3 regions of the Enterobacter sp. 186315 genome follow, and region 3 is predicted to be linked to each of the others. Evidence: predicted binding sites of a transcription regulator. Region 3 holds the regulator's gene; each other region holds the start of a gene.
What was found. The regulator PurR, encoded in region 3, represses purine synthesis genes. The targets are predictions, from matches to a motif close to CANGCAAACGTTTGCNTG.
Positions count from the first base shown of each region.

Region 1 (3,280 bases), on a different contig from region 3:
CGCCGACCGTTTTGGCGCAAAACCGATGATCGTCACCGGCATGTTGCTTCGCGCGGCAGGCTTTGCCACGATGGGGATCGCCCACGAGCCGTGGCTGCTGTGGTTCTCCTGCTTCCTCTCCGGCATTGGCGGCACGCTGTTCGACCCGCCGCGTACCGCGCTGGTGGTTAAACTGATCCGCCCGCAGCACCGGGGTCGCTTCTTCTCTATTCTGATGATGCAGGACAGCGCCGGGGCGGTGATCGGCGCGCTGCTGGGAAGCTGGCTGCTGCAATACGATTTCCGCCTGGTCTGCGCCACCGGGGCGGTGCTGTTTATCCTCTGCGCGCTCTTTAACGGCCTGTTCCTGCCCGCGTGGAAGCTCTCGACGGTGAAAGCGCCGGTCAGCGAAGGTCTGGGCCGGGTGCTGCACGACAAACGCTTTGTCACCTACGTGCTGACCCTGACCGGGTACTACATGCTGGCGGTACAGGTGATGCTGATGCTGCCGATTATGGTCAACGATATTGCGGGCTCCCCGGCGGCGGTGAAATGGATGTACGCCATTGAAGCCTGTCTGTCATTGACGCTGCTCTACCCGATTGCCCGCTGGAGCGAACGCCGCTTTCGCCTGGAGCACCGCCTGATGGCGGGCCTGCTGCTGATGACCCTGAGCATGATGCCCATCGGTCTGGTGAGTACCCTGCAACAGCTCTTTATGCTGATTTGCACCTTCTACATCGGCTCGATTATCGCCGAACCGGCGCGTGAAACCCTGAGCGCGTCGCTGGCGGATGCCCGGGCGCGGGGGAGCTACATGGGGTTCAGCCGTCTTGGGCTGGCTCTGGGCGGCGCGCTGGGCTACACGGGCGGCGGCTGGCTATTTGACGCCGGTAAAGCGCTGCACCAGCCTGAGCTGCCGTGGGTAATGCTCGGCGTGGTGGGCTTTATTACGCTTCTCGCCCTGTGGTGGCAGTTCAGCCAGAAGCGCAGCGCCAGCGGAATGCTCGAACCCGGCGCATAACCTTTCCTTTCGGCGGGAGCCTCTCCCGCCCCGTTTATCAGTTTTTTCTGCTGGTCTGCGCCATTTCACACTGACATACTGTCGCAACAGGACAGAAGCGCCTTCATTTTGAGGAACCCCATGAAGAAGATTGTCATTGCCGCAGCCTTAGTCGTCAGCGGCCTGCTGGTGGGTTGTAACCAGCTTACGCAATATACCGTCAGCGAGCAGGAGATTAATCAGGCGCTGGAAAAGCATAATAACTTTTCTAAAGACATTGGCGTGCCGGGCTTAGCCGACGCGCATATCGTGCTCAGCAAACTGAGCAGTCAGATTGGCCGCGAAGAGCCGAACAAAGTCACCCTTTCCGGGGATGCCGATCTGGATATGACCTCGCTGTTTGGCAATCAGAAAGCCAATATCAAGCTGAAGCTCAAAGCGCTGCCGGTGTTTAATAAAGAGAAAGGTGCAATCTTCCTGCAAGAGATGGAGGTGGTGGACGCGCAGGTGACGCCGGAGAAAATGAAACCGGTGATCCAGACTTTGATGCCCTACCTGAACCAGTCGCTGCGCAGCTACTTCAACCAGCAGCCCGCCTATGTGCTGAGCGAAGACAAGAGCAAGGGCGAATCCCTGGCGAAGAAATACGCGAAAGGGATAGAGGTGAAGCCGGGAGAGATTGTCATTCCCTTCACCGATTAACCTAAGGGGCGCTCAGGCGCCCTATTTTTTTACGGAATAAAGTGCAAACGAAAACGTTTCCGCATATGATTTGTGTCCGGCAAAAACAGCCAGCCTAATGACTGATTTCTCACAAGCCGGAGCTTCCATGACTGCACAATCCCAGGTTCTTAAAATCCGCCGCCCTGACGACTGGCATATCCATCTGCGCGATGGCGATATGCTGAAAACCGTCGTGCCTTATACCAGCGAAATTTACGGCCGCGCGATTGTTATGCCTAACCTGGTTCCGCCAGTCACCACCGTGGATGCCGCAATCAGCTATCGCCAGCGTATCCTTGACGCCGTTCCGGCGGGACATAACTTTACCCCGCTGATGACCTGCTACCTGACCGATTCACTGGACCCCAACGAAGTGGAGCGCGGGTTTAACGAAGGCGTGTTCACCGCCGCCAAACTTTACCCGGCGAACGCCACCACCAACTCCAGCCACGGCGTCACCAGCATCGACGCCATCATGCCGGTGCTGGAGAGAATGCAAAAGCTGGGAATGCCGCTGCTGGTTCACGGCGAAGTCACCCACGCCGAGATTGATATTTTCGATCGTGAAGCGCGCTTTATCGAGACCGTAATGGAGCCGCTGCGCCAGCGTCTGCCCGCGCTGAAGGTGGTGTTTGAACACATCACCACCAAAGACGCCGCCGAATACGTTCGCGACGGCAACGACCTGATTGCCGCGACCATCACCCCGCAGCACCTGATGTTCAACCGTAACCACATGCTGGTGGGCGGCGTGCGTCCGCATCTGTACTGCCTGCCGATCCTCAAGCGCAATATCCACCAGCAGGCGCTGCGTGAGCTGGTGGCGAGCGGCTTTACCCGCGCGTTCCTCGGCACCGACTCCGCGCCGCACGCGCGTCATCGTAAAGAGGCGAGCTGCGGCTGTGCGGGCTGCTTTAACGCCCCGACCGCCCTTGCCAGCTACGCGACGGTGTTCGACGAGATGAACGCGCTGGCGCACTTTGAAGCCTTCTGCTCCCTGAACGGCCCACGTTTCTACGGTCTTCCGGTGAATGAAAGCTTTATCGAACTGGAGCGTAAAGCGAGCCAGGTGGAGGAATCTATTGCCCTGACGGATGATACGCTGATCCCGTTCCTGGCCGGGGAAACCGTGAACTGGACGGTTAAACGCTAAAAAATTCGCAGCCCCTTGTTGTCAAACCTATAATATACCTGTATAAATAAACAGTATATTACACAGGGGGCATTTATGCGTATTGAAGTGACCATTGCCAAAACAACCGTTCTGCCTGCTGGCGCGCTGGATGCGCTGGTGGGTGAACTATCCCGCCGTATTCACCACAGCTTTCCCGAAAACGACAGCGCCGTAACCGTCCGTTACGCCGCTGCGAATAATCTGTCCGTCATTGGCGGCGCCAGAGAAGATAAAGAGCGCATCAGCGAAATCCTCCAGGAAACCTGGGAAAGCGCCGACGACTGGTTCATCACAGATTAAAACGTGCTCCCTCATTGTGTTTTTTGCCGGGTCGCCCCGGCTTTTTTTCGTCCAGAATAAATAAGTTCAAATTAATTCAGCATCTTCTTAAAAAAGCGTGA
Region 1 is NZ_JBPTTK010000021.1:11,806-15,085, reverse strand. Features, by position in the region: gene mdtH (multidrug efflux MFS transporter MdtH) at 1-1,003, shown strand, start outside; gene ACSVHP_RS18765 (lipoprotein) at 1,124-1,684, shown strand; gene pyrC (dihydroorotase) at 1,812-2,858, shown strand; gene dinI (DNA damage-inducible protein I) at 2,934-3,179, shown strand.
Region 1: the regulator PurR is predicted to act here: its motif matches at 1,731-1,748, upstream of pyrC (dihydroorotase).

Region 2 (3,280 bases), on a different contig from region 3:
CCTCGACGTGGCGCACAACCCGCACGCGGCGGCCTATCTTGCCGGACGTCTTAAATCGTTATCTAAAACCGGGCGCGTGCTGGCGGTAATCGGTATGCTGCATGATAAAGATATCGCGGGGACGCTGGCCTGCATGGAGACTGTGGTCGATTGCTGGTATTGTGCTCCTCTGGAAGGGCCACGCGGCGCTACGGCTGAGCAGTTGATGGAACATCTCGGCAAAGGCGAAATCTATACCAGCGTGGCGCAGGCCTGGCACGCTGCGATGGCGGATGCTAAACCAGAAGATACCGTGCTGGTGTGTGGTTCGTTCCACACCGTTGCACATGTCATGGAAGTTATGGACGCGGGGAGAACCGGTGGCGAGTAAGTTTCAGAACCGTTTAACAGGAACCATTGTGCTGGTTGCGCTCGGGGTGATTATTCTCCCCGGTTTGCTCGACGGGCAAAAAAAGCATTATCAGGACGAATTTGCCGCGATCCCGCTGGTGCCTAAACCTGGCGATCGCGACGAGCCTGACATGTCGCCTGCGGCGACCCAGGCGCTGCCTGCGCAGCCTCCGGAAGGGGCGGCAGAAGAGGTGCGGGCAGGGGATGCCGCGGCGCCTTCGCTGGATCCTTCTCGTCTGGCGATAAGCACCAGCAGCGATATCGATCCTGTTCCGGTGCCGGTCGAACAGCCAAAACCTGTCGAAAAACCAAAAGCCGTTGATAAGCCGAAACCGCAGCGCGATAAAACCGCCGATCAGCTCGCGGCGGCGTCAGAAACGCCACCTCCGGCCAAACCTGCCCAGCAGGATGCGGCACCTACAGGGAAAGCCTATGTGGTGCAGCTCGGCGCGTTAAAAAATGCTGAAAAAGTCAACGAGGTGGTGAGTAAACTGCGCGGCGCGGGATATCGTGTTTACACTTCACCTTCCACGCCGGTGCAGGGTAAAATCACCCGCATCCTGGTCGGGCCTGAAGCATCGAAAGATAAGCTTAAAGGGTCGCTGGGTGAGCTGAAGCAGATCTCCGGTCTGAGCGGTGTGGTGATGAACTACAGCGCGAACTGATAATAATACCCCTCACCCCGGCCCTCTCCCCTGAGGGGAGAGGGTGAAAATCGCCTCGAGCGAGTTTGTAACATACTGCATCGTACAGTTCCCTCTCCCCTCCGGGGAGAGGGTTAGGGTGAGGGGCGTTGAACATTTTTTCAGCGCCTTTTTTATTTACGCGTGGAAAGGAAATCCCTGCGCAAACGTTTTCTTTTTCTGTTAGAATTCGCCCCGAACTGGATGACAGGGCGTTTAATCGTGGGACACATATGGTCTGGATTGATTACGCCATCATTGCGGTGATTGGTTTTTCCTGTCTGGTAAGCCTGATCCGTGGCTTTGTTCGTGAAGCGTTATCGCTGGTGACATGGGGTTGTGCTTTCTTTGTTGCCAGTCATTACTACACTTACCTGTCTGTCTGGTTCACGGGCTTTGAAGATGAACTGGTCCGAAATGGAATCGCGATTGCGGTGCTGTTTATCGCAACGCTGATTGTCGGCGCTATCGTGAACTTTGTGATAGGTCAGCTGGTCGAGAAAACCGGTCTGTCAGGGACGGACAGGGTGCTCGGGATCTGTTTCGGCGCGCTGCGAGGCGTGTTGATTGTAGCCGCGATACTGTTCTTCCTTGATACCTTTACCGGGTTCTCAAAAAGTGAAGACTGGCAAAAATCGCAGCTCATTCCTGAGTTCAGCTTCATCATCAGATGGTTCTTTGACTATCTGCAAAGCTCGTCGAGTTTCTTGCCCAGAGCTTAACGAGGAAAAGACGAATGTGCGGTATTGTCGGTATCGCCGGTTTCATGCCGGTTAACCAATCTATTTATGACGCGTTATCGGTGCTTCAGCACCGTGGTCAGGATGCTGCGGGTATCATCACCATTGATGCACACAACTGCTTCCGTTTACGCAAGGCAAACGGCCTGGTAAACGATGTGTTTGAAGCCCGCCACATGCAGCGTCTGCAAGGTAATATGGGGATTGGTCACGTTCGTTATCCTACTGCTGGCAGCTCCAGCGCCTCCGAGGCTCAGCCTTTCTACGTCAACTCACCGTATGGCATCACGCTTGCCCACAATGGCAACCTGACCAACGCCCATGAGCTGCGTAAAAAGCTGTTCGAAGAGAAGCGCCGCCACATTAACACCACGTCTGATTCTGAAATCCTGCTCAACATCTTCGCGAGCGAGCTGGATAACTTCCGCCACTATCCGCTGGAAGCCGACAACATCTTCGCCGCCGTAGCCGCGACTAATCGCCTGATCCGCGGCGCGTATGCCTGCGTGGCGATGATTATCGGTCACGGGATGGTTGCCTTCCGCGACCCGAACGGCATCCGTCCGCTGGTGCTCGGCAAGCGCGATCTGGGCGACGGTCGTACCGAATACATGGTTGCCTCTGAAAGCGTGGCGCTGGATACCCTGGGCTTTGAGTTCCTGCGCGACGTCGCGCCGGGTGAAGCGGTCTACATCACCGAGAAGGGCCAGCTGTTTACCCGCCAGTGCGCGGATAACCCGGTCAGCAACCCGTGCCTGTTCGAATACGTTTACTTTGCCCGTCCGGACTCCTTCATCGACAAGATTTCCGTGTACAGCGCGCGCGTGAACATGGGCACTAAGCTTGGCGAGAAGATTGCCCGCGAGTGGGACGATCTGGATATCGACGTGGTCATTCCTATTCCGGAAACCTCCTGCGATATCGCGCTGGAAATCGCCCGCATTCTGGATAAACCGTACCGTCAGGGCTTCGTGAAGAACCGCTACGTTGGCCGTACCTTTATCATGCCGGGCCAGCAGCTGCGCCGTAAGTCCGTGCGCCGCAAGCTCAACGCCAACCGCGCGGAGTTCCGCGACAAGAACGTGCTGCTGGTGGACGACTCTATCGTGCGCGGCACCACCTCTGAGCAGATTATCGAGATGGCGCGCGAGGCCGGTGCGAAGAAGGTCTACCTGGCGTCTGCGGCACCGGAAATTCGCTTCCCGAACGTGTACGGCATCGATATGCCAACCGCTAACGAGCTTATCGCTCACGGTCGCGAAGTGGATGAAATTCGCCAGATCATCGGCGCGGACGGCCTGATTTTCCAGGATCTGAACGATCTGATCGACGCGGTGCGCGCCGAGAACCCGGACATTCAGCAGTTCGAATGCTCGGTGTTTAACGGGGTGTACGTCACCAAAGACGTCGACCAGCAGTATCTTGACTATCTGGACTCGCTGCGTAACGACGATGCTAAAGCCGTTC
Region 2 is NZ_JBPTTK010000012.1:84,171-87,450, reverse strand. Features, by position in the region: gene folC (bifunctional tetrahydrofolate synthase/dihydrofolate synthase) at 1-370, shown strand, start outside; gene dedD (cell division protein DedD) at 360-1,055, shown strand; gene cvpA (colicin V production protein) at 1,307-1,795, shown strand; gene purF (amidophosphoribosyltransferase) at 1,810-3,280, shown strand, end outside.
Region 2: the regulator PurR is predicted to act here: its motif matches at 1,234-1,251, upstream of cvpA (colicin V production protein).

Region 3 (3,280 bases):
CATAATGACAATCAGCAGGGTCAAAAAGCCCTTCAGCGTGCCGCTGACCGAGCGATCCGCAAACTTGCCGCCGAGGAAATTGCCCACCGAGAAGCCGACGCCAATCAGCACCAGCATCGCGGTCACAAACAGCGGCGTGGCGTGAGTGATGTCGTGCAGCACCGGCGAAATATAGGTATAGAGCGTAAACATCGCTCCCGCGCCCAGCACGGTAGTCAGCAGTGCAGACAACACCTGAGGGCGCAGCAGCACCGACAGCTCTTTACGCACGTCAGGACGCTCCCCTGCGCTGCCCTTCGGCAGCGAGAAGAACAGCGCCGCCATCGCCACCACGCCAAGCCCCGCCGTGGCGAGGAAGGACATACGCCAGCCAATGGCTTCGCCTAACCAGGTCGCAGCGGGCACGCCGCCGATATTGGCGATCGTCAGCCCCATAAACATGGTTGCTACGGCGCTTGCCTGCTTGTGCTTCGGCACCACGCTTGCGGCCACCACTGAACCCAGGCCGAAGAAGGCCCCGTGGTTAAGGCTCGTCAGAATACGCGACAGCATCAGCGTGGTGTAATCCGGCGAAATGGCGGAGAGCACGTTGCCCAGCGTAAAAATAGCCATCAGGAAAATCAGCGCATTGCGTCGCGCACGGTGAGAGAGCAGCAGCGTCATTAACGGCGCGCCGATCATCACGCCAATGGCGTAGGCGCTGATCAGCATCCCGGCGGCCGGGATCGAGACATCCACGCCCCGGGCGATAACGGGCAGTAATCCCATTGGGGAGAATTCAGTGGTGCCAATCCCGAAAGCGCCAATCGCCAGGGCCAGCAGGGGAAAATTGATTTTCATGGGTCAACTCCGGTTGCCGTGTCATTACGCGACACAGGACAAAGAAGCCGAAAGCATGACACCAATCACAAAAAATGAGAAGTTAACAATTTGGCAAAAGATTTTTGCTGAAGAAGTAACAATCGAGGAAGGTATTGAGGAGGGAGAAGGCTCTCCCCCCTTGTAAATCAGTGCAGCGCGGCCGTCAAACCGCCAGCCACGATTAACGCCAGCACGATAACGGTGGTAACAAGCGAAAACTTCAGATCGGAACTCATCAATTTTTCTCCTTTTAATCCCCCCACGAAAAGTGAGCTTGCTCATTTTTACACAGTTCAGGTCAAAAATCTTCCTGGATTTAAACCGATCCTCATTTTAACTCTTCCCCTTTTCATCAAGATAGGACAAAATTCCACGCTAAATTTATTAGCGTACCGGCCATTGATCCCCTCCTGACGTCCCGTGTCGTTTTCCCGGCGTGCCGCAATCCAGAATTGCGCGTTAAGGGTGTGAGAAGGCAAACGTTTACCTTCCCGTTTTTCAGGAGCTTAGGATATGGTCTGGAGTGACATTTAATGGCAACAATTAAAGACGTGGCAAAACGAGCAAACGTTTCCACTACAACCGTATCACATGTAATTAACAAAACCCGTTTTGTTGCTGAAGAAACGCGCAACGCCGTCTGGGCGGCGATCAAAGAGCTGCACTACTCTCCAAGTGCGGTGGCGCGTAGCCTCAAGGTAAACCACACCAAGTCGATTGGTTTGCTGGCGACCAGCAGCGAAGCGGCCTATTTCGCTGAAATTATCGAAGCGGTTGAGAAAAACTGCTTCCAGAAAGGCTACACCCTGATTCTGGGCAACGCCTGGAACAGCATTGAAAAGCAGCGCGCCTATCTGTCGATGATGGCGCAAAAGCGCGTGGATGGCCTGCTGGTGATGTGCTCCGAATATCCGGAGTCCGTGCTTTCGATGCTGGAAGAGTACCGTCATATCCCGATGGTGGTGATGGACTGGGGCGAAGCGCGCGCAGACTTCACCGACTCGGTTATCGATAACGCCTTCGAAGGCGGCTACATGGCCGGACGTTACCTGATTGAACGCGGTCACCGCGAGATTGGCGTGATCCCGGGCCCGCTGGAGCGCAACACCGGTGCCGGTCGTCTGGCGGGCTTTATGAAAGCGATGGAAGAAGCGCTGATCGCCGTACCGGAAAACTGGATCGTGCAGGGTGACTTTGAGCCGGAATCCGGTTACCGCGCGATGCAGCAAATCGTGTCCCAGCAGCACCGTCCGACCGCCGTATTCTGCGGCGGCGATATCATGGCGATGGGCGCGCTGTGTGCCGCCGACGAGCTGGGCCTTCGCGTGCCGCAGGATATTTCGGTGATCGGGTATGACAACGTGCGCAACGCGCGTTTCTTCACCCCGGCGCTGACCACTATCCACCAGCCGAAAGATTCGCTGGGCGAAACGGCCTTCAATATGCTGATGGACAGGATCGTGAACAAGCGCGAAGAGTCCCAGTCTATTGAGGTTCATCCGCGTCTTATCGAGCGCCGCTCGGTCGCAGACGGCCCGTTCCGCGACTACCGCCGTTAATCTCTTTACGGGGCCAGCTAAGCTGGCTCCCGTAGCCACTCCCGGTTCAGGGTTTCGCTATCCCCTAAATAATCCAGAAGCCAGGCCATCGCGGGCGAGACGTCGTTTTGCTGCCACGTCAGGCAACAGGCCGCGTCCGGGAACGGGTTCTCAAGCGCCAGCGCCACCCACTCTCCGGCATCGATGCGCGGGCGCGCAAAATGGACCGGCACCATCGCCACGCACAGCCCCGCCGACAGACAGGTCGCGGAGGATTCCCAGTCCGGCGCCACCACCCGTCGCTGGTTGTCCAGCAGCCAGGTGATGCGCTTGGGCAGCGAGCGCGAGGTATCTTCCAGCACCAGCGACGGCCAGTCGCGCAGCGTGTCGTCGCTCAGCGGCCCGGCTATTTGCGCCAGCGGATGCGTGCTTGCCACCACGCACGTCCAGCTCAGCATGCCCATATCCCGAAACGCGTAGCGCCCCCCTACCGGAATGGCCTGGGTCGCGCCGATCGCCATCTCTGCCCTGCCGTCCGCCAGCGCGTCCCATACGCCGTTGAACACCTCCTGGGAGACGCGCAGCTCCACGTCGGAGAAATGACGATAGAAATCCACAATCATCTGCCGGGTGCGTTCGGGCTTGACGATGTTATCCACCGCAATCGACAGGTGCCCGCGCCAGCCGTTGGCGATCTGCTGGCACTGCTCGCGGGTGATCTGCATTTTTTTGATAACAGAACGCCCTTCTTTTAAAAACCACGCCCCCGCAGGCGTTAATTCCACGTCGCGATGGCGGCGTTCAAAGAGCGGAACTGCCAGCCACTCCTCTAACTGCCGCACCGTATAGCTGATGGCTGACGGGACGCGGTGCAGTTCCTG
Region 3 is NZ_JBPTTK010000001.1:172,808-176,087, reverse strand. Features, by position in the region: gene ACSVHP_RS00855 (MFS transporter) at 1-840, opposite strand, end outside; gene cydH (cytochrome bd-I oxidase subunit CydH) at 1,008-1,097, opposite strand; gene purR (HTH-type transcriptional repressor PurR) at 1,395-2,420, shown strand; gene punR (DNA-binding transcriptional activator PunR) at 2,438-3,280, opposite strand, start outside.